One region of the Streptomyces sp. NPDC111744 genome, then DNA from elsewhere that is predicted to be linked to it. Evidence: riboswitches for the same ligand, from Rfam matches in the RefSeq annotation. Region 1 holds a riboswitch; the other holds the start of a gene.
The links. A riboswitch is a leader RNA that binds a small molecule or an ion and turns the genes downstream of it on or off. The one in region 1 is predicted to bind cobalamin.

Region 1 (14,208 bases):
CAGGTCAGGCACGGGAAGCGGCCGACCCCTTGTCGACAAAGGGATCGGCGGCGAAATCGGTGCAGGACACACCTCGATACGAGGAGATCTCACACAGATGATGGATCACCGATAAGCCGAATGATCCATAGCCAGTGGATCAGGCATTCGATCAAGCGAGGACGACAGAGGGCGACGGAGGGCGACGGAGGACGACAACAGCGACAAGAGCCGATGAGGCCGGTTCTCAGGCGAGGGCGACCAGGTCCGCGTAGTCGGCGCCCCACAGGTCCTCGACACCGTCGGGGAGCAGGATGATCCGCTCGGGCTGGAGCGCCTCCACGGCGCCCTCGTCGTGGGTGACGAGGACGACCGCGCCCTTGTAGGTCCGCAGGGCGCCGAGGATCTCCTCGCGGCTGGCGGGGTCGAGGTTGTTGGTCGGCTCGTCCAGGAGCAGGACGTTCGCCGAGGAGACGACCAGGGTGGCGAGGGCGAGCCGGGTCTTCTCACCGCCGGAGAGGACACCGGCCGGCTTGTCGACGTCGTCCCCGGAGAACAGGAACGAGCCCAGCACCTTGCGGACCTCGACGAGGTCCATGTCGGGGGCGGACGAGCGCATGTTCTCCAGGACCGTGCGGTCCGGGTCCAGGGTCTCGTGCTCCTGGGCGTAGTAGCCGAGCTTGAGGCCGTGGCCCTCGATCACCTCGCCGGTGTCGGGCGTCTCGACCCCGCCGAGCAGCCGCAGCAGCGTGGTCTTGCCGGCGCCGTTGAGTCCGAGGATGACCACCCGTGAGCCCTTGTCGATGGCCAGGTCGACGTCGGTGAAGATCTCCAGCGAGCCGTACGACTTCGACAGGCCCTCGGCGGTCAGCGGGGTCTTGCCGCAGGGCGCGGGGTCCGGGAAGCGGAGCTTGGCGACCTTGTCGGAGACGCGGACGGCGTCCAGACCGGCCAGCAGCTTGTCCGCGCGACGGGCCATGTTCTGCGCGGCGACCGTCTTGGTGGCCTTGGCGCGCATCTTGTCTGCCTGCGAGTGCAGCGCGGCCGCCTTCTTCTCGGCGTTGGCGCGCTCGCGCTTGCGGCGCTTCTCGTCGGCCTCACGCTGCTGCTGGTAGAGCTTCCAGCCCATGTTGTAGACGTCGATCTGGGAGCGGTTGGCGTCCAGGTAGAAGACCTTGTTGACGACCGTCTCAACCAGGTCCACGTCGTGGGAGATCACGATGAAGCCGCCGCGGTAGGTCTTCAGGTAGTCGCGCAGCCAGACGATCGAGTCAGCGTCCAGGTGGTTCGTCGGCTCGTCGAGCAGGAGCGTGTCCGCGTCGGAGAACAGGATGCGGGCCAGCTCGATACGGCGGCGCTGACCGCCGGAGAGCGTGTGCAGGGGCTGGCCCAGCACCCGGTCGGGCAGGTTGAGCGCGGCGGCGATGGTGGCGGCCTCGGCCTCGGCGGAGTACCCGCCCTTGGTGAGGAACTCGGTCTCCTGGCGCTCGTACTGCCGCAGCGCCTTCTCCCGGGTGGCGCCCTGGCCGTTTGCGATGCGCTGTTCGTTGTCACGCATCTTGCGGATCAGGACGTCGAGGCCGCGGGCGGAGAGGATGCGGTCGCGGGCGAGGACGTCGAGGTCGCCGGTACGGGGGTCCTGCGGGAGGTAGCCGACCTCGCCGGAGCGGGTGACGGTGCCCGCGGCGGGGATGCCGTCACCGGCCAGGACCTTGGTGAGGGTGGTCTTGCCTGCGCCGTTGCGGCCGACCAGGCCGATGCGGTCGCCCTTGGCGACGCGGAAGGTGGCGTTCTCGATGAGGACGCGCGCACCGGCGCGCAGCTCGATACCGGAGGCGGAGATCACGGACAGACTCCAGGGCGTACGGGATTTGACGGGTGGGCGGCTGAGGACGTTCCCGCCGTCTAATGCGCGAGGAGAATGGCCATGGGCCAAGTCTAACGGGGTGGCGCAAGCGCTTTTTCTGTGCGCGGGTGTTCGGGGCGGGTGCCGGGGAGGTGGTTGCCGAGGGGTGTGCGGTGCGGGACGACCCGGCCCAGGTCGTCCACGGCGATGAGCTGCGCGGTCCAGGCGCCGTGGGCGCAGGGCTGGGCGATCAGCAGGGCGGGGCCGTGACGTACGGCACGTTCGGGGCGGAACGCGCAGCCCGCGCGGGCGGGCAGCACCCAGCGCAGGTCGCCGTCGGCGGTGCGGTACGCGGCGATGCGGGCCGGGGTGACGACCGCGAGCATGCCGCGGCCGAGGGAGCGCAGGACGCCGGTGCCGCCCTGGCGCCGGAGCCAGCCGGTGGCGGCGGGCAGGGCGCGGTGCCAGCGCACGGAACGGCCGTCGGTGTCGGTGACGAGCCCGTCGTCCCAGACGGCGATCGCATGCCCGTGCGCGGGCAGCAAGCTGAGCGGACGCCGCCCCGCGCGCGCGTACCGCCACCGCAGGGTCCGCCCGTCATACGCCTCGACCACCGCGCCACGCGCGCGTGCGCTGTGCGCGGCAGGACCGGGGGTGAGGTGGTCGCCGTAGGGGGCCGGACGGATCTGCTGCCCCACACAGAGGAGGGCGCCGGCCAGGAGAAGGACGAGGGTGGGGAGGAGGTGGTGGGTGGGGGGTTTGCGCGGGAGGGGGGTCGGAGGGCGCTGTTCGGCGGGAGCCGCCAACGGGCCGAGCGCGCGGGGGCCGCGGGCCGCGGGGTCCCGGTCCCGGGAGCCACCGGGACGGGGGACCGGATTCTGGGGGCTACCGGGAGGAGGGGCTGAGGGCCGGAGGCGACCGGGAAGGGGGACCGGCGCCCGGAGACGAACGGCGGGAGGGATCGGGTTCCGGAGGCCACCGGGAAGGGGGACCGGGGCCCAGAGGCGACCAGCAGCGGGGATCTGGTCCCGGGGGCCGCCCACAACAGGGACCGGGGCCCGAGCGCCGCCCGCAGAGGAGAACTCGTCCCGAAGACCGTCCGCAGCGCGGGCCTCGACGCGGAAGCCGACGGGAACGGAGCCTGCGGCCCGGAGACCGTCCGCACCACTGAACCGAGCCCGCAGACCATCGGGAACGGAGACTCCGGCCCGCAGACCGTCCGCACCAGGGACCCGAGCCCGCAGACCAACCAGAGCGGAGGCTGCCGCCCGGAGACCGTCCGCGCGGGCCTCGTCCCGGAAGCCGCCCACCACAGGGACCGGGGCGCGGACGCCTCCCGCAGAAGAGACCCCCTCCCAAAGACCGCCAACCACCGGGACCGTGTTCCGAACGCCACCCGCAGAAGACGCCTCGTCCCGAAGAGTGTCCGCAGCGGGGGGCTCGTCCCGGAAGCCGTCGGCTGCGGGCGGCGGCGGTGTCTTGAAGGTTCCGGTGGCGGGCGGTGGGGTTCTCCCGTGTGGCAGAACGGGCACCGCTCCCCCCTTCGGCGTCCGGTCGGGCGCCCTCGTCCCATGGATCAGGCGCAGAGCGTAGCCATGCCCGCGAGGCAGGGGCGGGCGTGACGCGGGGGCGGGGCGGGACGTCGCCCGATCGGGCGTTCGTCGGGCCATCGGCGCGAAGTGACGGCGGGGATGGCTCAAGGTGGGTGCGGGGGACGGTGCGAGCAGAAGGCGGTGCCCCATGCAGTTCGACGACGACGCGAACCTGGACACCTCCGAGGTCCAGGACGCGCGTGGCAGCCGGGTTCCGGGTGGGAAGGCGACCATCGGCGGCGGCCTGGCCGGCCTGATCGCGCTGCTCCTCGCCCTGTTCCTCGGTGTCGGCCCCGACCAGCTGGGTCTCTCCTCCGGTGACAGCTCGCCCGCGCCCGCCTCCTCCTCGCTGGCGCAGGTGCAGCAGAGCTGCCGTACCGGGCGGGACGCGAACACCAGGGAGGACTGCCGGACGGTGGCGGTGGTCAACAGCGTGCAGGACTTCTGGAAGCAGGAGTTCCAGCAGCGCCGGGGCACCTACACGAACGCCCCGACGGTCTTCTACAGCGGCCGGGTCGGCACCGCGTGCGGTACGGCGACCTCGACGGTCGGGCCGTTCTACTGCCCGGGCGACCGGAAGGTCTATCTGGACCTCGGCTTCTTCGACGAGCTGCGGTCCAAGTTCGGCGCGAGCGGCGGGCCGTTCGCGCAGGCGTATGTCGTGGCGCACGAGTAGGGGCACCATGTGCAGGACCTGACGGGCACGTTGAGCAGGTCGCAGGACAACCTGACCGGCGTGGACAGCAATTCGGTGCGGGTGGAGCTCCAGGCCGACTGCTACGCCGGGGTGTGGGCGCGGCACGCCACGACCACGAAGGACGAGTCGACCGCAGGCCCCTGATCACCAGTCTGACGAAAGCCGACATCCGGGACGGTCTCGACGGGGCGGCGGCCGTGGGGGACGACCGGATCCAGGAGCGGTTCCAGGGGCGGGTGACGCCGGAGACCTGGACGCACGGGTCGGCGCAGCAGCGGCAGCAGTGGTTCCACCAGGGTTACCGGACCGGGGACATGGGGCAGTGCAGCACCTTCCGATGAACGGATGAACGGATGAGCCACTGAGCCGCCGACCTTCACCGGCGGCGCGGGCCGGGGGCGTTGTCAGTGCCGGGTGCAAGACTGTGGAGCAGGCCGGAACGACGGCTTTCGGGGGACCGGCACACAAGGGAGTGATCGGCATGGCAGGCACGACCGGCGGACGGCCGAGCATCTATCCGTCGCTGCTGTACGCGGACGCGAAGGCGGCGATCAAGCAACTGACGGAGGCCTTCGGCTTCACCGAGCTGTCGGTGTACGAGGGCGAGGACGGCATGGTGCTGCACGCCGAGCTGGTGCAGGGCAACGGCGCGATCATGCTGGGTTCCAAGGGCCGCGGCGGCCGTTTCGACGCGGCGATGGAGGGCGCGGGCCCGACCGGCGTGTACATCGTCGTGGACGACGTCGACGCGCACCACCAGCGGGCCGTGGACCATGGCGCCGAGATCCTGATGCCCCCGACGGACCAGGACTACGGCTCGCGGGACTACATGGCCCGGGATGTCGAGGGCAATATCTGGAGCTTCGGTACATACGCCCCGGAGATAACGGCCTGACCCACCCCGACCCGCTCCTGCCGTCAGCCGCCGGTGTGCACCTGGAAGGCGGCCCGGCGGACGGCTTTGGCCAGCGCCGGGTCGGGGTGGGCGGCGGCGAGGGCGACCAGGACCTGCACGGTGCGCGGATGCCCGACGGCCCGCACCTCGTCGAGCAGCGCGGGGACGGTGGGCTGCAGCGCCGACTCCAGATGACGCACCAGCAGCGGTGCCTCGCCGTGGTCGGCGACCGCGGCGGCCGTGTCCACCCAGAGCCAGGTGGCCTCTTCGCGGGTGAGCACCTCGTGGGCGTCCTCCGGGTCGACCCCGTCGTGCTCGGCCAGCCACAGCAGGGCGTACGGCCGCAGGGTGGGCTCGTCGACGACGGCGCGGACGTCCGGTTCGGCGGGGGCGCCGACCACGCGCAGCGCCTCGAAGGCGAGGCCACGCAGCAGGGCGTCCTCGCCACGGGCGGCGGCGACGAGTTCGGCGACGGCGCTGCCGACGGGGCGGGCGGCGAGCCAGGCGCGGTACTCGGCGCGGGCCGCGTTGGGGCGGAGCTGGGCGCAGCCGCGCAGCATCTCCTCGGCGGCGACCTCGATGTTCCCGGCGGGGCTCTGCGCGGCCACGCAGATCTGCTCCAGCTTGACCCAGACCGCCCAGCTGCCCAGCGGGGTGAGGGTGGCCTGGCCGGCGCCGTAGGTCAGCGCGCCGACGGAGGCGAGCGCGTGCAGGGCCCAGTCGAGGAGGGGAGCGAGCTCCGCGTCCTCGGCGGGGGCGGGGTCCTCGGCCGGTGCACGGTCCGCCGGGTCGGTGCGGGCGGCGGGCAGGGCGGCGACGGGAACGGCGGACCCGGACCCGGTCTCCGTCCCGTAGGGGACCTCGCAGCGCTCGGTGCGCAGTTCGGTGACCCGCTGCCGGAGCAGGTCCAGGAGCTGCTCGACCGGGACGGGACCGGCGGACAGCTGGAGGAAGGAGAGCACCTGAGGCATGGCCGAGACGACCTCGGCGACGGCGGCGGCCTCGAACTCCGGGGGCTCCGGATGGGCGAGCGACCAGGCGTCGAAGAGAGCGACCCAGCCGCGCAGCACGGCGCTGTCGTCGCGGTCCCAGGCGCGCAGGCGCCAGCCGGGGCGCGCGCTGTCCCCGTGCACCTCGACCAGGCCGGCGAGCCGGGCGGTGTCCCAGTCGGCGCGGATCTGAGCCACGGTCAGGCCCAGGTCGCCGGCCGCGCGTTCGGCGGACGCCTCGGAGAGAGTGGCCTTGCCGTCGGCGGTCGCGCCGTCGCTGCCCGGACCGAGGGCCGTGTCGGCCCAGTGGGCGACTCGGGCCGCTCCGGCCAGCCCGGACCGTGCCATTCTGGCCAGTTCGGCGGGGGCCGGGGTGCCCTCGGGTGGGCGGGGTGCGGGGCGGCGCGCGGGCCGCTGGTTCATCGCTCGGGGGGCGGCGGCCAGGGGTCGCGTGCGGACGAGTCGAAGCCTTGAGTCGCGCGGGATACGGGACGTCACGGGTGCAGTCTTCCGGTTGACGGTCCGAAAACCCAAACGGAATGTCACGGCGGGCGACGGGGCTGGCCAACGCACGAGGCCCGAGGGGAGGCGAGGAGGCATGTTCAGGCCAGTGGTACGACCTTAAACGGAACCTGCGACACCGACTGGAATCGGGACCTCCGGCCTGTGTCGAGGTGGGACACGGGAAGGGATACATGTGAGGGCAACATCACATCAAGAACGCCATGGCACCCAAGAGGGGACATCAGCCGATATCGCGGCCATCACATCAAGGGCGTGAGGAATCGGCGCAGCCGCTCCTCGTACTGGTTGGGGTCGGCGTTCCACATGGCTCCGTGCGGGGCGTCCGGCACGGTGTGCAGGGCGATGCGGTCGGGGCGCCGGGCGGCGAGTCGGCGGGAGTACGTCCAGGGGGCCACCGTGTCGTCCGGGCCGTGGACGATCAGGGTGGGCACGGTGAGCTGCTCCGGGTCGACGGGGGCGCCGACGTGGCCGGCGTGCAGGCCGGCGCGGCCCTGGGCGGCACGCACCGCGAGTGGCAGTAGCGGCTCGGGGGTGTGCCGGGCCCTGGCGAGGGCGCGCAGGGTGGCCTCCCAGTTGAGCACCGGCGAGTCCAGGACCAGCCCGGAGACGCGCTCGCGCAGTGCCGAGTGGGCGACGGCGCGCAGCGCCATGGTGGCGCCGGTGGACCAGCCGTACAGCACGACGCGGCGGGCGCCGTAGCGGACGGCGTAGCGGATCGCCGCGTCCAGGTCGCGCCACTCGCTCTCGCCCAGGTGGTTCAGGCCGTCACGGGGGCGAGGGGCGCCGAGGTCGCCGCGGTAGGCGAGGGCGAGGACGGGCAGGCGCCGGCCGTGCAGGAACGGCATGACGTTCATGGGGAGCTCGCGGGTGGTGCCGAGGCCGTGCACCGCGATCACCCAGGTGTCCCGGTAGCCGGGCACGAACCATGCGGGCAGCGACCCGAGTTCGCCGGGTATGTCGATGTCGGCGTGGTCCAGGCCCAGTGCCGCGCGCGGGTTGCCGATGTGGACGTTGGGGGTGAGCCAGACCTTGTCGCCGGGTTCGAGGGTGCCGTGAGTCACGCGTTCCAGCCGCCGTACGACGGTGTCGGCGGTGTGCGCTGCGGACTCCAGGACGGCGCCGACGACCGCGTGTGAGCCGTTGCCGGCCAGGCCGTAGGTGCCGGGGCGCAGCGAGGCGAGGTCCCGGGTCAGGGCGATGCGGCCGACCGCGGTGCCGTGCACGGTGAGCCGGGGCTCGGTGGGCAGGGGGCGCCCCGGCGGCGCCTTCAGCGCGGCGTCACTGGCGAACCGCCCCGCGGCCACGCCGGCCACGCCGGCGGCGAGTACGGCACCGACGGCTGCGGCCGTGACTTTGACTGGGCGCACCTGTCCAGTGTCGGGGCGGACTTCGGCGACGGCCAGCGGGGGCAGGGGAAACATGAGCCGCCTTGGGGTGTGGGAGGAGGTTCCGACAGGGGCGTCCGGGTTCCCTGTCAGCCGCCGGTCTCACCCCGTCCGCTGGCCGTACCCCCGCAGCAGCTCCCCCACCTCCGCCACCTGTGCCGGTGACAGCAGGCTCGGGGTCAGGCCGGGGACGGCGGACGCCGTCAGCCACAGGTGGCACATCCACTCCAGCTGGGCCGTGCGGTCGTAGGCCTGGGTCAGGGTGGTGCCGTAGGTGATCGTGCCGTGGTTCTGGAGGAGGCAGCCGGAGCGGTCCGTCAAGGCGCGGAGCATGTTCTCGGCCAACTCCTCGGTGCCGTATGTCGCATACGGGGCAACCCGGACGGCGCCACCGAGCGCGGCGGTCATGTAGTGGATCGCCGGAAGCTCGGGGACGAGTGTCGAGACGGCCGTCGCGTGCACGGCGTGGGTGTGCACGACAGCGCCCGCGTCCGTGCTGCGGTAGATCGCGAGATGCATCGGCAGTTCGCTGGTTGGGACCAGGGCGCCGAGGACCTGGCGGCCGGCGAGGTCGACGCCCGTCACGTCGTCGGGGGTGAGCCGGTCGTACGGCACGCCCGACGGTGTGACCAGGACGGTGTCGCCGACGCGGACCGAGACGTTGCCGGAGGTGCCGACGACCAGTCCGTCGGTCACGGTGCGGCGGGCCGTGGCGACGAGTTCCCGCCAGGCGCTCGCCTCCTCCGCGCGTGCATCCCGCCGTCGCGGCTCCGACACACCCTGTGCGCCGCCGCGCCCACCCCGTCCGTCACGCTCGTCCCGCCGTTGCTCAGCCATGGCCCGATCCTGTCAGGCAGCGCCCCAACCGGCTTGTACGGCAGGGCACTTTAGGCCGGACGTCCCGAATCCAGTAGAGCGCAAACCACCGCGAACAGTCCCATTTCAAGGCTTGGCCGAAGATCGCCGAGAATACGAGGTGGTGGACTCGGTCGCTTTGATGTAGACGAACCTCGCGCCATTCGCCTTGGCGCTCGACCAGTCGAGGGGCGCGTACCACTTCGCTCTGCCGGACAAGTCGTCGGGCGACCGGCAGGCCGCGTACTTCGTGAGCCACGGCGGCGCCTGGACCGCGGACGGCTGGACGCTGCCGCCCGCGCTCGACGTCGAGTACAACCCGTACGACGAGAAGCACAGGTGCTACGGGCTGAGCCACTCCAAGATGGTGAAGTGGATCAAGTCCTTCAGTGACGAGCTGGAGCGGGAGACCGGTCAACGGCCGGTGATCTACACGACCCCCCACTGGTGGGACCTCTGCACGGGCGGCAGCAGCGCCTTCGCCGCGGACCACGCCCTGTGGATCGCCCGCCACGGCTCGGCGGACGCGGGAGCACTGCCGGCGGGATGGTCGCACTGGACCTTCTGGCAGTACGACAACAGCGGCAGTCTGCCGGGTGACCAGAATCTCTTCAACGGGTCGGCGAGCCGGCTGAAGGCGTTCGCCAAGGGCTCCTGGCCAAGGGACGACCGGGCCGCCTGACCGGAAACGGGACGGCGGCTTCGCCCACTCCCGCGCACGGATACCCCGAAGTCGATCTCAGACATCACGGAGACCACCCCAGTTCATCTTCCGTTCATTCAGGTTGCCTACGGTCCAACGGCCGACGACCTCTGAAGATTGCCTGGGTAAATGGAAAACTTCTCGCTGATCCTCGCGATTGTGGTGGTGACCGCACTCGCGTTTGATTTCACGAACGGTTTCCACGACACCGCCAACGCGATGGCCACGACCATCTCGACCGGCGCGCTCAAGCCCAAGATCGCGGTGACCATGTCCGCCGCGCTCAACCTGGTGGGCGCCTTCCTCTCCGTGGAGGTCGCCAACACGATCTCCAAGGGCCTGGTCGACGAGAACGGCATCCGCCCCGAGGTCATCTTCGCCGCCCTCGTCGGCGCGATCCTCTGGAACCTGGTGACCTGGCTGGTGGGCCTGCCCTCCAGTTCCTCGCACGCCCTGATGGGCGGCCTGATCGGCGCCACCGTCGCCTCCGCCGGTTTCGGCGCGGTCCACGGCGACGTCCTGGTCACCAAGGTCCTGCTCCCGGCGATCGCCGCCCCCGTGGTCGCGGGCATCGCGGCGATGCTCTCCACCCGCCTCTCCTACAGGCTCTCCCGGAACGCCGAGGACGAGGCCACCCGCAAGGGCTACCGCGCCGGCCAGATCGCCTCCGCCGGCCTGGTCTCACTCGCGCACGGCACCAACGACGCGCAGAAGACGATGGGCATCATCACCCTCGCGCTGGTCGCGGGCGGTGCCGTCGCGCCCGGCTCGAACCCTCCCACCTGGGTCATCCTCTCCGCGGGCCTGGCCATCGCGCTCGGCACCTACATCGGCGGCTGGCGGATCATCCGCACCATGGGCAAGGGCCTGACCGACCTCCAGCCGCAGCAGGGCTTCGCCGCCCAGACCAGCGCGGCCACCGCCATCCTGGCCTCCTCCCACCTCGGCTTCTCCCTCTCCACCACGCACGTCGTCTCCGGTTCCGTGATGGGCGCGGGCCTCGGCCGCAAGGGCGGCACGGTCCGCTGGTCCACCGCGACCCGCATGGTCGTCGCCTGGGTGCTCACCCTCCCCGCGGCCGCGGTCGTCGGCGCGCTCGCCGAGTCCGTGACGGACCTCGGCGACTGGGGCACGGCGGTCGTCGCCGTCTTCCTCGTCGCCTCCAGCGCCGCGATCTGGAAGCTCTCCCGCCGTGGGGTGGTGGACAGCGCCAACGTCAACGACACCGACGGCGCCGAGCCGGCCGGCGTGGTGACCACCGCGATCGCCGCCGTGACCCCGCCGCCCGCGGGCACGGTGACCGACGACCTCACCGCCACGATCCCGTCCCCCGCCCCGGCCGCCGCCGCCGACCCGGCCGCGACCGTCTGACCCCGAGGAAGAACCGACATGAACATCGACTGGGCAGCCATCGGCTCCGTCTTCGGCGTCAGCCTCGTGGTCACCGTGGGCATGGTGGCCCTCTTCACCCTCGGCATCAAGGGCCTCTCCGCCCGCGAACGCGCCACGGCCCAGGGCAACTCGGCGGCCCTGGCAGTGACCACCGCCTACCTGTGCTTCGCGGCCTGCGCGGCCGTCGTGGCGTACGGCATCCATCTGATCGTGGCCAAGGCCTGACCGCGGCCGAAGCCTGAACGCGAGGCCGGCAAAGGCTCCTCCCCGAATTCGCTCGGGAGGAGCCTTCGGCATGCCCCACGGGTCCCGCTGGACCACTGGTGTGGGCCTTCCCACACAGTCCCCTCGCAGGTCAACGGCAAGTTGACGGCTCTTCCGGGAGCGTGGTGGACTTCCGGAGCCAAGTACGGCGGCAAGAGAGGAAGCCGGTGTGAATCCGGCGCGGTCCCGCCACTGTCACCGGGGTAGCAGTCCCCGGGAGCCAGGAACTCTCACCGCCGGTCTCGTCGAACCAGGGCGTGGACACCCTGAGTGAGGACCTATCGCCATGCGCGGCTGCCGACCGAGGTTGAGTACCCGATCCGTCCCCGACTCTTCGGCCGGCTGAGCCGATGGGTGCCGGTCGCGTCTTCGCGTACGGCGCCGCCGTCGGCCTTCTCGGTGATCTGGTGCTCGGCGATCCGCGCCGGGGGCATCCGGTCGCCGCGTTCGGGCGGACGGCCGGGACCGTGGAACGGCTGCTGTGGCGGGATCACCGGGGGTGGGGCGCGCTGCACACCGCGGTGTGCGCCGGCGGCGCCGTGACCCTGGGCGCCATCGCCCAGCGGCTCGTACGACCTTCCACCGCCGCTTCCGTCGCGCTCACCGCGACCGCCACCTGGGCCGTCGTCGGGGGCACTTCACTCGCCCGCGAGGCCGGCGCCATCGGGCGCGCCCTGGAGGCGGGCGATGTGGAGGCGGCGCGCGCCCGGCTGCCGCATCTGTGCGGGCGGGATCCGCAGTCCCTGGACGCCGACGGGATCGCCCGGGCGGTCGTGGAGTCCGTCGCCGAGAACACGAGCGACGCGGTCGTGGGTGCGCTGGTGTGGGGCGCCGTGGGCGGGGTGCCGGGGCTGCTCGGGTTCCGGGCCGTCAACACCCTGGACGCCATGGTGGGCCACAAGTCGGCCCGTTACCGGCGCTACGGGTGGGCTTCGGCGCGGCTGGACGACGTGGCTGGGTGGCCGGGGGCACGGCTCACCGCCGTACTGGCCGCCGTCGCCGGAGGTGACAGCCGGGGGGCCGTACGGGCCTGGCGGGCCGATGCGGCGAAGCACCCGAGCCCCAACGCCGGGCCGGTGGAAGCGTCGTTCGCGGGGGCGCTGGGGGTACGGCTCGGCGGGACGCTGTCGTACGGCGGGCGGATCGAGCATCGGCCCGTGCTGAACGAAAAGGGGCGTGCCGTGGAGGTCCGCGACATCGGCCGGGCCGTGCGGTTGTCACGGCGGGTCGGATGGCTGGCGTTGGGGGCCGGCGCGGCCGGTTCCCTGCTGCTGGCGTCGCTTTCGGGAAGGACGTCATGAACGGCGGAGGTCTCCTCGTAGCCGGTACCACCTCCGATGCCGGCAAGAGTGTCGTCACCGCCGGTATCTGCCGGTGGCTGGCGCGGCAGGGCGTCGAGGTCGCGCCCTTCAAGGCGCAGAACATGTCCCTCAACTCCTTCGTCACACGTGAGGGCGCCGAGATCGGGCGGGCGCAGGCCATGCAGGCGCAGGCCTGCCGGGTCGAGCCGACCGCGCTGATGAACCCCGTGCTGCTCAAGCCTGGCGGCGAGCAGAGCAGTCAGGTCGTGCTGCTCGGGAAGCCGGTCGGTGAGCTGAGTGCCCGCGGATACCACGGCGGGCGGCAGCAGAAGCTGCTCGGGACCGTGCTCGACTGTCTCGCCGAGTTGCGGGGCACGTATGACGCGGTGATCTGTGAGGGGGCGGGCAGTCCGGCGGAGATCAACCTGCGCCGGACCGACATCGTGAACATGGGGATCGCGCGCAACGCGCGGATCCCTGTGCTCGTCGTCGGCGACATCGACCGCGGGGGCGTCTTCGCCTCCTTCTTCGGTACCGTCGCCCTGCTGTCGCCGGAGGACCAGGACCTCGTCGCCGGGTTCCTCGTCAACAAGTTCCGGGGGGATGTCTCCCTGCTGGAGCCCGGCCTCGACATGCTCCACGGGCTCACCGGGCGGCGGACGTACGGCGTCCTGCCGTTCCGGCACGGCCTCGGGATCGACGAGGAGGACGGGCTCCGCGTCTCGCTGCGCGGCACCGTCCGCGAGTCGAACGTCGCCCCGCCCGTCGGCGCGGACGTGCTGCGGGTCGCCGTCTGCGCGATCCCCCTGATGTCCAACTTCACGGACGTGGACGCGCTGGCCGCGGAACCGGGTGTCGTGGTGCGGTTCGTGGACCGGCCCGAGGAACTCGCCGACGCCGATCTCGTCGTGGTCCCGGGGACCCGGGGGACGGTCCGGGCCCTGGAGTGGCTGCGGGAGCGGGGGCTCGCGGACGCGCTGCGGCGCAGGGCCGCCGAGCAGCGACCCGTGCTCGGCATCTGCGGTGGCTTCCAGGTCCTCGGGGAGCACATCGAGGACGACGTCGAGAGCCGGCGCGGGCAGGTGGCCGGCCTCGGGGTACTGCCCGTACGGGTGCGGTTCGCCCGGGAGAAGACCCTCACCCGGCCCGTCGGGGAGGCCCTCGGCGAGCGGGTCGAGGGGTACGAGATCCATCACGGGGTCGCCGAGGTGACCGGAGGCGAGCCCTTCTTGGACGGCTGCCGGGTCGGGCAGACCTGGGGCACCCACTGGCACGGCTCCCTGGAGTCGGACGGTTTCCGCCGGGCCTTTCTGCGCGAGGTGGCGGCCGCCGCGGGCCGCCGGTTCGTGCCGGCCCCCGACACCTCGTTCGCCGCGCTGCGTGAGGAGCAGCTCGACCGGCTCGGCGACCTGATCGAACAGCACGCGGACACCGACGCGCTCTGGCGGCTCATCGAGTCGGGCGCGCCGCAAGGACTGCCCTTCATCCCACCGGGAGCGCCCGCATGAGCACTGTGTTGTTGTTGTCGACCGCCGACACCGATCTGCTGGCGGCCCGGGCCGCTGCCGGTGCGGACTACCGGATCGGCAATCCGACGCGCGTCGACGTCGCGGAGGAGCTGCCCGCGCTGATCGAGGGCGCGGACATCGCCGTCGTACGGTTGCTGGGCGGCAAACGGGCCTGGGAGGACGGGCTCGCCGTGCTTCGGGCGTCCGGTGTGCCGACCGTGCTTCTTGGCGGCGAGGCAGTGCCGGACGCCGAGTTGATGGCCGAGTCGTCGGTACC
Region 2 (14,208 bases), on a different contig from region 1:
CATCCGCGCGCTCGTCCAGGCCGTCGACATCAAGGACGGCTACACCCGCGGGCACAGCGAGCGGGTCGGACAGGCCTCCGTGATGATCGCCCGTGAACTGGGCATGGACGACGAACGGGTGGAGGTGCTCCGCTTCGCGGGCATCCTGCACGACGTGGGGAAACTGGGCGTCCCGACCCGGCTGCTGCGCAAGGACGGCCCGCTCACCCCGGAGGAACGCCGGATCATCGAGCTCCACCCCGAGTACGGCCACGAGATGGTGCGCGGGATCTCCTTCCTCGGCGAGGCCCGCGCCGCGATCCTGCACCACCATGAGCGCATCGACGGCAGCGGCTACCCCTACGGTCTGGTCGGCAGTCAGATCCCCGAGTCAGCCCGCGTGGTGGCCGTCGCCGACGCGTTCGACGCGATGACCTCGACGCGCTCCTACAGCCGGGCCCGGCCGGTAGGGGCGGCGGTGGAGGAGTTACGACGCTGCGCCGGCCGGCAATTCGACTCGCGGGCTGTCGACGCCCTGGTCCGAGCCCTGGCCAAGGAGGGCTGGCACCCCGCGGTCACCGCCGACGTCCTCCCACCCGGCCCCACCGGTTCCGGTCGGCCGAGAAGCGAGGCGCAGAGCGTCGTGCGGGGCACCCCATGACACCGGGCAACCTGGCGTTCGGCACCGGGCCGAGAGCGGATCGTGGCCCCGCCGGTCCACCTGTCGGACTGCGTTTCCACTTCCCCCGGGCCCTCTGGTGCATCCGGCTCGCCGCCCTTCTCCTCGCTCTCGGCTGTCTCGCCGGCACCCTCTGGGAAGGGCTCGACGGCCGGGGGGTCGCGCTCGCCTTCGGGGGCCTCGTCGCCGTCGGGGAGCTGAACCGCCGGACCGGTGCCGAGGCGCGCGAGGCCGCTCCGCTCGGGGCCGCCGGAGGGCTCGCCTACGCCCTGCTCGGTGCCGACGGCGGGGTCGCCACGCACGACGGGGCCTTTCAGGTCGTCACCGTCGTCTGCGCGGCCTCGCTGCTCGGCAGCGTGCCCCACATAGCCGGCGGCCGCCGGCCCACCCTCGACCATCTCGCCCGCCGGGTGCTCACCGTCGGCTTCGCCGCCGTCTGCTTCCAACCCCTCTACAGCAGGGGCGTGTTGGAGCAGTGGGGCGGACCGGCGTACGCTCTGCTGCTGGTCGCGCTGCTGGTGCTCACCGCGCTGTGCGACGCCGTACTCGCCGCCGCGCAGGCGCACTCCCGCACCGGATGGCCGTTCGGGCCGCTGCTCCGGGACGAGCTGCGCGGACTGCTCGGCATCGGGTCCGCAGTCTGTGCCACCGGGGCGGTGATGGCGCTGGCCGTCGCCGTCGTCGGCCTCTGGGCGCTGCCCGTCTTCTGTCTGCCCCTCCTCCTCACCCAGCTGTCCCTGCGCCGGTACACGGCCGTGCGGGCCACCTACCGGCAGACCATCGCCTCCCTCGCCCGCGCCACCGAGATAGCGGGGTACACCCCGGCCGGGCACGCCCGCCGGGTCGCCACACTCAGCCAGGCCGTCGGGCGTGACCTGGGGCTGTCCGGAGCGGAGCTCACCGTGCTGGAGTACGCGGCGCTGATGCACGACATCGGCCAGCTGAGCCTGGTCGACCCGGTACCGGCCGGGGCCACGGCCGCGCTGCCGCCGGCGGAACAGCGCCGCATAGCCCTGCTCGGCGGGGCCGTCGTACGGCAGACCGGGGTGGACGCGGCGGTCGCCGTGGTCGTGGAGCGGCAGGCCGATCCGTACCGGGAGCAGCCGCTCGCCGCGCGGATCGTGCGGGTCGTCAACGCGTACGAGGAGAAGGCCCGGGATTCCGGGCCCGGTGGGCCGTTGACCGCGCTGGAGGAGTTACGCCTGGCCACTGCGGGGGACTACGCTCCCGAGGTCGTGGAGTGCCTGGCACGCGTACTCTCCAGGGACTGTCTGACCTTGCGCACGGCTGGGTAACCCATGGGTAATGAGCGGCCCTCCCGTCGTACGTGGTTGGATGCGAGGGAGAGGGTGTCCGGGGGCACAAGCCAGCCCACTGTGCGGAAATGGAACTGGCAGGCGGGAATCGTGAGGATCTTCGGCAAGGGACGGCACCGGCCCTCCGCCTCCTGGCGGCAGGCCACCGATCGCGCGTTCACGCTGATCGGCGACGGCCGGTACGAGGACGCGGGCGAACTGCTGACACGTGCCGCCGACCTGGAACCGTGGCTGTCCGAGTCCTGGTTCAACCTCGCCCTGCTGCACAAGTTCCGGCACGACTGGGAGCAGGCGCGGGCGGCCGGGCTGCGCGCGGTGGCCCTCCTTGACCGGGAGACCGGGGCGCCCGACTGGTGGAACGTCGGTATCGCCGCGACCGCCCTGCAGGACTGGCCGCTGGCCCGGCGGGCCTGGCAGGCGTACGGGCTGCGGGTGCCCGGGGGCGCCACCGCGTCCGGTGAGCCGACCGGGATGGACCTGGGCAGTGCCGCTGTACGGCTGTCCCCGGAGGGGGAGGCCGAGGTGGTGTGGGGGCGGCGGCTGGACCCCGCCCGCATCGAGGTGCAGTCCATTCCGCTGCCGTCGTCCGGGCGGCGCTGGGGCGAGGTCGTGCTGCACGACGGCGTGCCGCACGGCGAGCGGACCACGGCGACCGGGCACGCGTACCCCGTCTTCGACGAGATCGAGCTGTGGGCGCCGTCGCCGGTGCCGACCTGGGTGGTGCTGCTGGAGGCGGCGACGGAGACCGACCGGGACGCGCTGGAACAGCTGGCCGGGGACGCCGGGTTCGCGGCGGAGGACTGGTCGTCGTCGGTGCGGTTGCTGTGCCGCATGTGCTCCGAGTCGCGGATGCCGTCCGACGAGGGCGACGGGGTGCATCTCGATCCGCACGACCACAGTGAGCCGGGGCATCCGGGGCCGCTGGGGCACCGGACGGACGGGCAGCTGTGGGTGCCGGAGCGGGAGTGCGGGGTGGCTGCGCCGGCTTCGCTGGTGAGGGGGTTGCTGGACGGGTGGGTTGCCGACAGCCCTGACTCTCGGGACTGGCGGGATCTGGAAGAGGTTTGCTGAGCTTTGTGCTTCGGCTGCCCGCGCGGCGGAGTCGCATACGTCACAGCCCCGCGCCCCTGAAAGCATCCCCGTACCCTGTACCTGCAACATCTCTCCCCGCTTTACCTAGGAAGGCTTACGTCGGTCATGGCGCAGCAGGACACCGATCAGCAGCACGCGGCCGTGCTCCCCGTGGATGACGAGGGGTTCGTCATCGACACCGAGGGGACCGAGGAGCGCGAGAACGCCTGGCGTGCGCGGGGGACCTCGCGGCCCATCACCGTCGTCGGGAACCCGGTGCTGCACAAGGAGTGCAAGGACGTCACCGAGTTCGGGGACGAGCTGGCGCAGCTGGTCGCCGACATGTTCGCCAGCCAGCGGACCGCCGAGGGCGTCGGCCTCGCCGCCAACCAGATCGGCGTCGATCTGAAGGTGTTCGTCTACGACTGCCAGGACGACGAAGGTGCCCGGCACGTGGGCGTGGTGTGCAACCCGAAGCTGGTCGACCTCCCGGCGGACAAGCGGCGGCTGGACGACAGCAACGAGGGGTGCCTGTCGGTGCCCACCGCCTACGCCCCGCTCGCCCGGCCCGACTACGCCGAGGTCACCGGGCAGGACGAGAAGGGCAACCCGATCAAGGTGCGCGGCACCGGCTACTTCGCTCGGTGTTTGCAGCACGAGACCGATCATCTGTACGGCTACCTGTACATCGACCGGCTCTCCAAGCGTGAGCGCAAGGACGCCCTGCGGCAGATGGCCGAGAACGAGCCCCGCTACCCCGTGGTCGCCAACGACTGAGGCGGAGCAGGGCTGTTGTCGGGAACGCGCGCCGGTAGGCGTTCAGGCGGCCGCCGGCCCCCGGAAGGCGCGCCGGTAGGCGTTCGGTGTGGTGCCCAGTTCCTTCACGAACTGGTGCCGCAGCGCGGCCGCCGTACCGAAGCCGGTGCGGCCCGCGATGGCGTCCATCGTCTCGTCCGTCCCCTCCAGCAACTCCTGGGCCAGCAGCACCCGTTGCCGCAGGATCCAGCGGTACGGCGTGGTCCCGGTCTCCTGCTGGAAGCGGCGGGCGAAGGTGCGCGGGGCCATCAGGGCGCGGGCGGCCAGCTGCTCGACGGTGACCTCCTCGTCGAGATGCTCCGCCATCCAGGCCAGCACCTCGCCGACCGTGTCGCAGGGACCCTCCGGCAGCGGGCGCTCGATGTACTGGGCCTGGCCGCCGTCCCGGTGCGGGGGCACCACCATCCGCCGGGCGATCTTCTTGGCGATCTCGGGGCCCTGTTCCTTGCGGACGATGTGCAGACAGGCGTCGATGCCGGCCGCGGTGCCCGCCGAGGTGATGACCGGGTCCTCGTCGACGTACAGCACGTCCGGCTCGACCCGGGTGCGCGGGAAGCGGCGGGCCAGCAGCTGGGCGTGCCGCCAGTGCACGGCACACCGGCGCCCGTCCAGCAGCCCGGCCGCGCCCACCACGAAGACGCCGGAGCAGATGCTGAGCACCCGGGCACCCCGGTCCACCGCCCGGCGCAGCGCGTCGAGCAGTTCGGGCGGGTACTCCCGGTCGACATTGGCGTCGGAGGCCGGCACCGCGATCAGATCGGCCTCCTCCAGCCGGTCCAGACCGTACGGCGTGGAGACGGTGAGGCCCGGCACATGGGTGCCGAGCGCCGGCCCCTCCGCCGAGACCACCGCGAAGTCGTACACCGGCAGCCCCTCGTCGGAGCGGTCGAGGCCGAAGACCTCGCAGACCACCCCGAGCTCGAAGGGGTGCACACCGTCCAGCAGCACTGTGGCCACGTTATTCAGCATGCTGCCAGTGTGCCTCGCCGCTGGCAGTAATTCGAGGCTGCATGGCAGTGCTGCCACTCACGGTAAGGAGTATCCGGCGCGACAGTGGTGTCCATGAACGGAAACCAGATCGAAGGTCTCGTCGGAATGGTCCTGGTCCTCGGAATCCTGGTCCTCATGGTCCTCCCGTCCGTGCTCGGCATCCTGCGCGACAGGCGCATCGACCGGCAGATCAGGGAGGCCCATGAGGCCCGCGGGGAGCGGGAGACTCGGCAGGCTCAGAAGTCCTCGTCCAGGTCGACGGTGCCCTCCACCGCGACCTGGTACGCGGACGGGCGCCGCTCGAAGAAGTTCGTCAGCTCCTGAACGCCCTGCAGCTCCATGAAGGAGAACGGGTTCTCCGAGCCGTACACCGGAGCGAAGCCGAGGCGGCCGAGCCGCTGGTCGGCGACGCACTCCAGGTACTGGCGCATCGACTCGGTGTTCATGCCGGGCAGGCCGTCACCGCACAGGTCACGGGCGAACTGCAGCTCCGCCTCGACGGCCTCCCGCAGCATGTCGGTGACCTGCTGCTGAAGCTCGTCGTCGAAGAGCTCCGGCTCCTCCTTGCGGACCGTGTCGACCACGTCGAACGCGAAGCTCATGTGCATCGTCTCGTCGCGGAACACCCAGTTGGTGCCCGTGGCGAGACCGTGCAGCAGACCCCGGCTGCGGAACCAGTAGACGTACGCGAACGCGCCGTAGAAGAACAGGCCCTCGATGCACGCGGCGAAGCAGATCAGGTTGAGCAGGAAGCGGCGCCGGTCGGCCTTGGTCTCCAGCCGGTCCAGGTTCTCCACCGAGTCCATCCACCTGAAGCAGAACTCCGCCTTCTCGCGGATGGAGGGGATGTTCTCGACGGCGGCGAACGCGGCCGTCCGGTCCTCCGGGTCAGGGAGGTAGGTGTCAAGGAGCGTCAGATAGAACTGGACGTGCACGGCCTCCTCGAAGAGCTGGCGGCTCAGGTACAGCCGCGCCTCGGGGGAGTTGATGTGCTTGTACAGCGTCAGCACCAGGTTGTTCGCCACGATCGAGTCGCCGGTCGCGAAGAAGGCGACGAGCCGGCCGATCAGGTGCTGCTCGGAGGGGCTGAGCTTGGCGAGGTCCGCGACGTCCGAGTGGAGGTCGACCTCCTCGACGGTCCAGGTGTTCTTGATGGCGTCCCGGTAGCGCTCGTAGAAGTCCGGGTAGCGCATGGGACGCAGAGTCAGCTCGAAGCCCGGGTCGAGCAGGTTCTTGTGCTGGGTGGTCATTACTGGCAGGCCTCGCAGGACTCGGGGTTTTCCAGGGAGCAGGCGACGGCGTCCGTCGTTTGCTGTACGGGGACGGTCGCCTGGGCGGCGCGGGCGATCCGGGTCGCCGGGCGCGAGCGCAGGTAGTACGTCGTCTTCAGGCCCGACTTCCAGGCGTACGCGTACATCGAGGAGAGCTTGCCGATGGTCGGCGTCTCCAGGAACAGGTTCAGGGACTGGGCCTGGTCCAGGTAGGGGGTGCGGGCGGCGGCCATGTCGATCAGTCCGCGCTGCGGGATCTCCCACGCCGTGCGGTACAGCGCCCGTACGTCCGCCGGGATCCATGCGAAGTCCTGCACCGAGCCGTTGGCCTCGCGCAGCGCCTCACGGGTGCGCGCGTCCCAGACGCCCAGGTCCTTCAGCTCCCGCACCAGGTAGGAGTTGACCTGGAGGAACTCACCGGACAGCGTCTCGCGCTTGAAGAGGTTGGAGACCTGCGGCTCGATGCACTCGTACACGCCGGCGATCGAGGCGATGGTGGCCGTCGGCGCGATGGCGAGCAGGAGGCTGTTGCGCAGACCGGTCCTTGCGATCCGCGCGCGCAGCGCCGCCCAGCGTTCCGGCCAGGTGAACTCGACGCCGTAGTGGTCGGGGTGCAGCACACCCTGCGCGGTACGGGTCTTCCCCCAGGCCGGCAGTGGGCCGCCGCGCTCGGCGAGGTCGGCGGAGGCCTCGTACGCGGCGAGCATGATCCGCTCGGCGATCCGGGTGGAGAGCGCCTTGGCCTCGGGGGAGTCGAAGGGCAGCCGCAGCTTGAAGAAGACGTCCTGGAGGCCCATCGCGCCCAGGCCGACCGGCCGCCACTTGGCGTTGGACCGGCCCGCCTGCTCGGTCGGGTAGAAGTTGATGTCGACGACCCGGTCGAGGAAGGTGACGGCGGTGCGGACGGTGTCGTCCAGCCGCTCCCAGTCGAGGTCACCTGTCGATGTGTCGACGAAGGCACCGAGATTGACGGACCCCAGGTTGCAGACGGCCGTCTCACCGTCGTCCGTGACCTCCAGGATCTCCGTGCAGAGGTTGGAGGAGTGGACGACATGGCCCGCGGTGGCCGTCTGGTTCGCGGTCCGGTTGGCCGCGTCCTTGAAGGTCATCCAGCCGTTGCCGGTCTGCGCGAGGGTACGCATCATCCGGCCGTACAGGTCACGGGCCGGGATGGTCTTGCGCGCGAGGCCCTTCTCCTCTGCCGCGCGGTACGCGGCGTCGAACTCGTCACCCCACAGATCCACCAGCTCGGGCACGTCGGCGGGGGAGAAGAGCGACCACTGCCCGTCGGCGTTCACCCGGCGCATGAACTCGTCCGGGATCCAGTGCGCGAGGTTGAGGTTGTGGGTACGGCGGGCGTCCTCACCGGTGTTGTCGCGCAGCTCCAGGAATTCCTCGATGTCGGAGTGCCAGGTCTCCAGGTAGACCGCGGCCGCGCCCTTGCGCCGGCCGCCCTGGTTCACCGCGGCCACCGAGGCGTCGAGGGTCTTCAGGAACGGCACGATGCCGTTGGAGTGCCCGTTGGTACCGCGGATCAGCGAACCGCGCGAGCGGATCCGGCTGTACGACAGGCCGATACCGCCGGCGTGCTTCGAGAGGCGGGCGACCTGGTGGTATCGGTCGTAGATGGAGTCCAGTTCGTCCTTCGGGGAGTCGAGGAGGTAGCAGGACGACATCTGGGGGTGCCGGGTGCCGGAGTTGAAGAGGGTGGGGGAGGACGGGAGGTAGTCGAGGCGGCTCATCAGCCCGTAGAGCGCGGCGACTTCGTCGACCGACCTGTGGGTGTCGTCCTCGGCGAGGCCGGCGGCGACGCGGAGCATGAAGTGCTGGGGGGTCTCGATGACCTTGCGGGTGATCGGGTGCCGGAGCAGGTAACGGCTGTGCAGCGTGCGCAGCCCGAAGTAGCCGAAGCGGTCGTCGGCGTCCGGGTCGACCAGGGCGTCAAGGCGGGCCGCGTGCAGGCGCGCGAACTCGGCGGTGCGGTCGGCGATGAGGCCCTCACGGTGACCGACGGCCACGGACTCGGTGAAGGACGTCACGCCCTGCGAGGCGGCCTCGCCGCGGATCGAGATCGTCAGCAGCCGCGCGGCGAGCCGGGAGTAGGCGGGGTCCTCGGAGATGAGGCCGGCGGCCGCCTCGGTGGCCAGCTCACGCAACTCCGACTCGTCGGCCCGCGCGGACCGGCCGCGCAGCGCGGCGGCGGCGACCCGGCCGGGGTCGGCGTCGGGGAGGTCGGCGGTCAGCCCGGTCAGGGTCCGCAGCAGCGCGGTGCCGGGACCGTCCTCGTCCACAGAGATGGTCGCTGAAGCCGGTTCGGCTGGCGCGATGGTCACGTGGGGCTCTCCCTCGCTCGGCACGGGGCCTGGCGGAGGGCAGGGAGCAGCCACGAGCGCACACACGCGTGCCGCGTCCCCGGCCCACTCCACGAGGCCCGGACGTCAGAACACCCGGGCCGGACGGCCGGGCGTGCTGTCGGCAGGTCCTCGGACTGACGCTTGTGCACAGATGTGCGCAAGTACACCGTTGCGGGACAGTTCCGGATTCGCACCGGATTCCCCTGCGGCGACAGCGAGCATGAGCATACATCTAGTGCCGCGCTGTCGCGGCACCCCCACATGTTGTGTCGCGGCGGTGTCGCAGCGTCAACTCATAGGTGAGGAGAGTGATGTCGTCCAGCTGCGGCAAGGGATTCCAGTCCCGCTCGGGTGTGCGGACGAAGCCGAGGCGTTCGTAGATGCGGTGGGCGGATCTCATGGTGCGCTGAGTCGACAGGACGACCTTCCCGCAGCCGTCGAGGGCCTGCGCGCGGTCGATACAGGCGCGGACCAGTGCCTCGCCGGCGCCTTGGCCGCGGGCTGTCCTCGCGACCGCGAGCATCCTGATCTCGGCCTCTCCGGGGGCGGCGATGTCGGCCGTCGGGCCGGGGCCGGGGACGAACGTCACGCCGCCGAGGAGGGCGTTGCCGTTCACGGCGACGAGAACGGTGGCTGCGGCTGCCCGCTTTGCCACGTCCTTGAGTTCGGTGAGATACGAGTCGCTCTCGCCGAAGTCCAGGAGTCCGTCTTGGAGGTAGGCCTGGCCGGTTATCTCGCCGAGGAGGCCGTATTCGGTGGGGTGCGCTTCCCGGATCAGGATCGTCATGCGGGTGAGTGTGTACGACAGCGGGCCGCCGAGGGTGGTATTTCCCGGTGGCCCGCTGCGGGTTGTGCGTGGCTGGTCGCCGCCCCTGGTTGGTTCAGTGGGCGCCTCCCGCGACAGCCGGCGGAAGTTCGGCCTCCACCCCCGGGTCGCCGGCGTCCGCCGTGTAGTCCTGTGCCTTTGTCTCGTCGACGCCCTCCGGAGCCTTCAGCGCCTTCAGGGCGAACGTCAGGACCACCGTCACCACCACGTTCATCACGAACGCCGTCAGACCGATGTAGCCGATCTCGCCGATGCCCGGGATCTCCTTGGCCGAGCCGCCGAAGTGCTTCTGGGTGGGGGAGGCCACCCCGTACGCCGCGACCGTGCCGTAGACCATGCCGACCGCCCAGCCCGCCAGCAGGGCCCAGCGGTGGAACCAGCGGGTGAACAGGCCGCCGACCAGGGCCGGGAAGGTCTGCAGGATCCAGATGCCGCCCAGCAGCTGGAAGTTGATGGCGACCGTCTTGTCCATGGTGAGGACGAAGACCAGCGCGCCGACCTTCACCAGCAGCGACACGAGCTTGGAGACCTGGGCCTCCTGCTTCGGTGTGGCGTCCGGCTTGATGAAGTCCCGGTAGATGTTGCGGGTGAAGAGGTTCGCGGCCGCGATGGACATGATGGCCGCCGGGACCAGGGCGCCGATACCGATCGCCGCGAAGGCCACGCCCGCGAACCAGTCCGGGAACATGTTCTCGAACAACTGGGGGATCGCCAGCTGGCCGTTGGTGACCTTGACGCCGGCCGCGATCGCCATGAAGCCCAGCAGGGCGAGCAGGCCCAGCATCAGGGAGTACAGCGGCAGGATCGTGGTGTTGCGGCGGATCACCTCACGGCTCCTGGAGGAGAGCGTCGCGGTGATCGAGTGGGGGTACATGAACAGGGCGAGCGCGGAGCCCAACGCCAGCGTGGCGTACGTCCACTGGCCCGCCTCCGGTGGGGCGAGCGCGCCGCGCGGTTTGCCGGTCGCCGGGTTGACCTGGGCGAAGGCGTCGCCGGCCTTGGCGAAGATGTCGTCGAAGCCGCCCAGCTTGATCGGGATGTAGATGATCGCCACCGCGATGACGATGTAGATCAGCGCGTCCTTCACGAACGCGATGAGCGCGGGCGCCCGCAGACCGGAGGAGTAGGTGTACGCCGCCAGGACGCCGAAGGCGATCAGTAGCGGGAGGTCCTTCACGAACCAGTTGGTGCCGTCGCTGCCGCCGACGCCCATGACGTCGAGGACGGCCTGGATGCCCACGAGCTGGAGCGCGATGTAGGGCATCGTCGCCAGGATGCCGGTCAGGGCGACGGCGAGCGAGAGGCCCTTGGAGCCGAAGCGGCCGCGCACGAAGTCCGAGGTCGTCACATAGCCGTGCTTGTGGGAGACCGACCACAGGCGGGGCAGGAACGTGAAGATCAGTGGGTAGACGAGGATCGTGTACGGCACCGCGAAGAAGCCGGCCGCGCCCGCCGCGTAGATCGCCGCCGGTACGGCGACGAAGGTGTACGCCGTGTAGAGGTCGCCGCCGAGCAGGAACCAGGTGACCCAGGTGCCGAACGACCGGCCGCCAAGGCCCCATTCGTCGAGGGAGTGCTCGTTCTCGGCCTTGCGCCAGCGCGCGGCCAGGAAGCCGATGACCGTGACGGCCAGGAAGAAGAAGATGAAGACGCCGAGCGCGACGCCGTTCACACCGTCCTTCACTTCTGCGCACCCCCGCTCGTGTTCCCGCTCTTGCGGGCACGCTGGTCCCGCTGCCACAGCTGGTACGCGGTCATCGTGAGCGCGGTGGAGATCAGCACCCAGAGCATCTGGTACCAGTAGAAGAACGGGATTCCGATGAACGCCGGGTCGGTCTTGGCGTAGGAGCCCACCCACAGCATCGCCACGAAGGGCGCGACGAGGCAGACGGTGATGATCACGCGTAGCGGTGTCACCACCGGGTGCCTCACTTCAGGTACATCCGACATACCGCGGCTCCGTCCCCTCACCGATCACCTGTGTAATGCGCAGGTAATCTAGGTCACGGTGTCACCGGAGCGGAAGTGGCCGTCCGTCTATCGGTATGTCGATTCTGTGAAGGGCGGTCCGCGTCAGTCCCGCGGTCGCTTGAGGCGGGCCACGAACTTGTAGCGGTCGCCGCGGTACACCGAGCGCACCCACTCCACCGGCTGGCCCTCGCGGTCCAGGGAGTGCCGGGAGAGCATCAGCATCGGCAGACCCACGTCGGTGCCGAGCAGGCCGGCCTCGCGGGGGGTGGCCAGCGAGGTCTCGATGGTCTCCTCGGCCTCGGCGAGATGGACGTCGTACACCTCGGCGAGAGCGGTGTAGAGGGAGGTGTACTTGACCAGGGAGCGGCGCAGGGCGGGGAAGCGCTTGGCGCTCAGGTGGGTCGTCTCTATGGCCATGGGCTCGCCGTTGGCCATGCGCAGCCGCTCGATGCGCAGCACGCGCCCGCCTGCGGTGATGTCGAGCAGGCCGGCGAGCCGGTCGTCGGCGGTGATGTAGCCGATGTCCAGCAGCTGCGAGGTCGGCTCCAGACCCTGGGCGCGCATGTCCTCGGTGTACGAGGTGAGCTGGAGCGCCTGGGAGACCTTCGGCTTGGCGACGAAGGTGCCCTTGCCCTGGATGCGTTCGAGCCGGCCCTCGACGACCAGCTCCTGGAGGGCCTGGCGGACGGTGGTGCGGGAGGTGTCGAACTCGGCGGCCAGCGTGCGCTCGGGCGGGACCGGGGTGCCGGGCGTCTGTGTCTCCGTCATTTCGAGGAGATGTTTCTTCAGGCGGTAGTACTTGGGCACACGCGCGGTACGGACGGCTGTCCCGCTCTCGTTCTCCGCACTGCTGACGTCGGTGCTCATGCTCCGCCTTCCCGGCTCCTGATCCGGCCACCTCGTGGCACGGCAGCGTACCGGGAGTTCCCCTGCACGCTGCGTGATCCCCTCTGTATACCGCCGCGGGCCCTTTTGGTCTAGTCCACCACTGGAGTGGTCTACCGGAATTGTCTCGTCCGCGCCCCGGGTTTTCGAGGGCTTCTTACTTAAAGGTTCCTGCATATATAGGTCGCATAACGGCTGGTCGGAGGCCATTCGGCCCCCCTTGACAGGCCTGCTGGTCTGGGCCAGGCTTCCCGCACTGGTCTACACCATTGGTCCAGGTCCCGGCCCAACGCTCGCGCGGGGAGGCAGGGGGGTTTGTGGCATCCCTGAGGAGGGTGGCGTGAAGCGCAAGCTGATAGCCGCGATTGGTATCGCGGGCATGGTCGTCTCCATCGCGGCGTGTGGCAGTGACAACAAGGACGGCAACAAGGCGCAGGGGGCGGACGCCAAGGAGCTGACCGTCTGGCTCACCGTGGACGCGCAGAACAACTGGCCCGACCTGGTGAAGGCCGCCGACGCGGCCGTGCAGAAGAAGCACCCCGGCATCAAGATCAAGCACGAGTACTACGGCTGGCCGGACAAGAACACCAAGCTGGACGCCGTCCTCGCCACGGACAAGGCCCCCGACGTGGTCGAGATGGGCAACACCGAGATGCTCGGCTACATGGTCAAGGGCGCCTTCGCTCCCGTCGAGACCTCCCAGTTCACCAATTCCGGCCAGTGGCTCGACGGCCTCAAGGCCTCGGTGACCTACGACGGCAAGACCTACGGCGTGCCGTACTACGCCGGTGGCCGCGTGGCCAACTGGCGCAAGGACATCGCCGCCTCGGCCGGCATCAAGACCACGCCGAAGACCTACACCGAGCTGACCGCCGACCTGGACAAGATCCAGAAGAAGGAAGGCGACAAGTTCAGCGCCTGGTACCAGCCCACCCGCGACTGGTACGCCGCCATGTCCTTCGTCTACGACGCCGGCGGCTCCATCGCCGCGGAGTCCGGCGGCCAGTGGAAGGGCAACCTCTCCTCGCCCGAGTCCATCAAGGGCCTCACCGAGTTCAAGAACGTCATCGACAAGTACATGCACGGTGACAAGACCAAGGACGAGTCCGACCGGTACATCGTCTACGGCCAGGGCAAGTCGGCCATGATCTTCGGTGCCGCCTGGGAGGGCGCGACCTCGGCCGACCCGAAGAACGACAAGACGGGCGGCAAGCTGAAGAACAACCTCGTCAACTTCGTGATGCCCGGTCCGTCCGGCAAGAACATGCCGGTCTTCCTGGGCGGCTCGGACCTCGCCATCCCGGTGAAGTCCAAGGCCCAGGGCGTCGCCGCCGAGTGGATCAACGCGTTCACCGGTCCCTCCGGCCAGAAGGGCCTGATGGCCAAGGGCAACCTGCCCAACAACAAGACCGACCTCGCGACGCTGAAGAACGACCCGGCGACGGCGGTTCCGGCCACCGCGGCCGAATCCAACTGGTTCGTCCCGATGGCGCCGGGCTGGGGCCAGGTCGAGAAGGCGCAGGTCCTGCAGACCATGCTGCAGAACATCGGCACGGGCAAGCAGACGGTCGACGCGGCGGCGAAGGCCGCGGACGCGGCGATCGACAAGGTCATCAACAAGGCGTAGTGGCCTGCGGCCGGGCCTGGCCCACGGGGGCGGGTCCGGCCGGTGCTTGAAGTCGGAAAGTGCCGCGACGGTTGGTGGGTTGGTGCCGGTGCGTTGTGGCTGGTCGCGCATACGCGGCGGTAGTCGCATATCGATACTGCCCGCCCCTGGAGGGGCGCGTTGATGCCGGCCTCTCTTCATCTGCTTAGGAGCTCGCGATGAGTGCCGCTGATACCACCACACCCGCCAAGGTGCCGCCGCAGCGGCAGGCGCCACCCCCGGCCCCCCAGGCCAGACCACGTACCAACCGACGCTCGGGCGGTCCCGCCGTCCCCTGGATGCTGCTCGCGCCCTGTCTCGCCATTCTCGGGCTCGTGCTCGGCTACCCCCTCTACCGGCTGGTCGCCCTCTCCTTCCAGTCGTTCGGGCAGTCCCAGCTGTGGG

Region 2: it holds a riboswitch for cobalamin, as region 1 does, so the genes downstream of both, ACZ7OO_RS00500 (ribonucleoside-diphosphate reductase subunit alpha) here and ACZ7OO_RS28320 (cobalamin biosynthesis protein) in region 1, are expected to answer to the same signal.

Annotation. Positions count from the first base shown of each region.
Region 1 covers NZ_JBVKCG010000014.1:163,878-178,085, reverse strand. Annotated here, with positions in the region: gene ACZ7OO_RS28370 (ABC-F family ATP-binding cassette domain-containing protein) at 227-1,825, opposite strand; gene ACZ7OO_RS28365 (hypothetical protein) at 1,918-2,631, opposite strand; partial or broken gene ypfJ (KPN_02809 family neutral zinc metallopeptidase) at 3,566-4,455, shown strand; gene ACZ7OO_RS28355 (VOC family protein) at 4,596-5,009, shown strand; gene ACZ7OO_RS28350 (hypothetical protein) at 5,033-6,421, opposite strand; gene ACZ7OO_RS28345 (alpha/beta hydrolase family protein) at 6,763-7,890, opposite strand; gene ACZ7OO_RS28340 (class II aldolase/adducin family protein) at 8,011-8,745, opposite strand; partial or broken gene ACZ7OO_RS28335 (GH25 family lysozyme) at 8,951-9,445, shown strand; gene ACZ7OO_RS28330 (inorganic phosphate transporter) at 9,596-10,837, shown strand; gene ACZ7OO_RS28325 (hypothetical protein) at 10,856-11,083, shown strand; cobalamin riboswitch at 11,232-11,374, shown strand; gene ACZ7OO_RS28320 (cobalamin biosynthesis protein) at 11,473-12,423, shown strand; gene ACZ7OO_RS28315 (cobyric acid synthase) at 12,420-13,931, shown strand; gene cobN (cobaltochelatase subunit CobN) at 13,928-14,208, shown strand, end outside.
Region 2 covers NZ_JBVKCG010000001.1:100,588-114,795, reverse strand. Annotated here, with positions in the region: gene ACZ7OO_RS00535 (HD-GYP domain-containing protein) at 1-640, shown strand, start outside; gene ACZ7OO_RS00530 (HD-GYP domain-containing protein) at 637-1,953, shown strand; gene ACZ7OO_RS00525 (hypothetical protein) at 2,065-3,045, shown strand; gene def (peptide deformylase) at 3,172-3,822, shown strand; gene ACZ7OO_RS00515 (helix-turn-helix domain-containing protein) at 3,865-4,830, opposite strand; gene ACZ7OO_RS00510 (hypothetical protein) at 4,924-5,175, shown strand; gene ACZ7OO_RS00505 (ribonucleotide-diphosphate reductase subunit beta) at 5,088-6,101, opposite strand; gene ACZ7OO_RS00500 (ribonucleoside-diphosphate reductase subunit alpha) at 6,101-8,455, opposite strand; cobalamin riboswitch at 8,580-8,704, opposite strand; gene ACZ7OO_RS00495 (GNAT family N-acetyltransferase) at 8,709-9,263, opposite strand; gene mctP (monocarboxylate uptake permease MctP) at 9,358-10,986, opposite strand; gene ACZ7OO_RS00485 (DUF3311 domain-containing protein) at 10,983-11,252, opposite strand; gene ACZ7OO_RS00480 (GntR family transcriptional regulator) at 11,376-12,140, opposite strand; gene ACZ7OO_RS00475 (extracellular solute-binding protein) at 12,499-13,785, shown strand; gene ACZ7OO_RS00470 (carbohydrate ABC transporter permease) at 13,983-14,208, shown strand, end outside.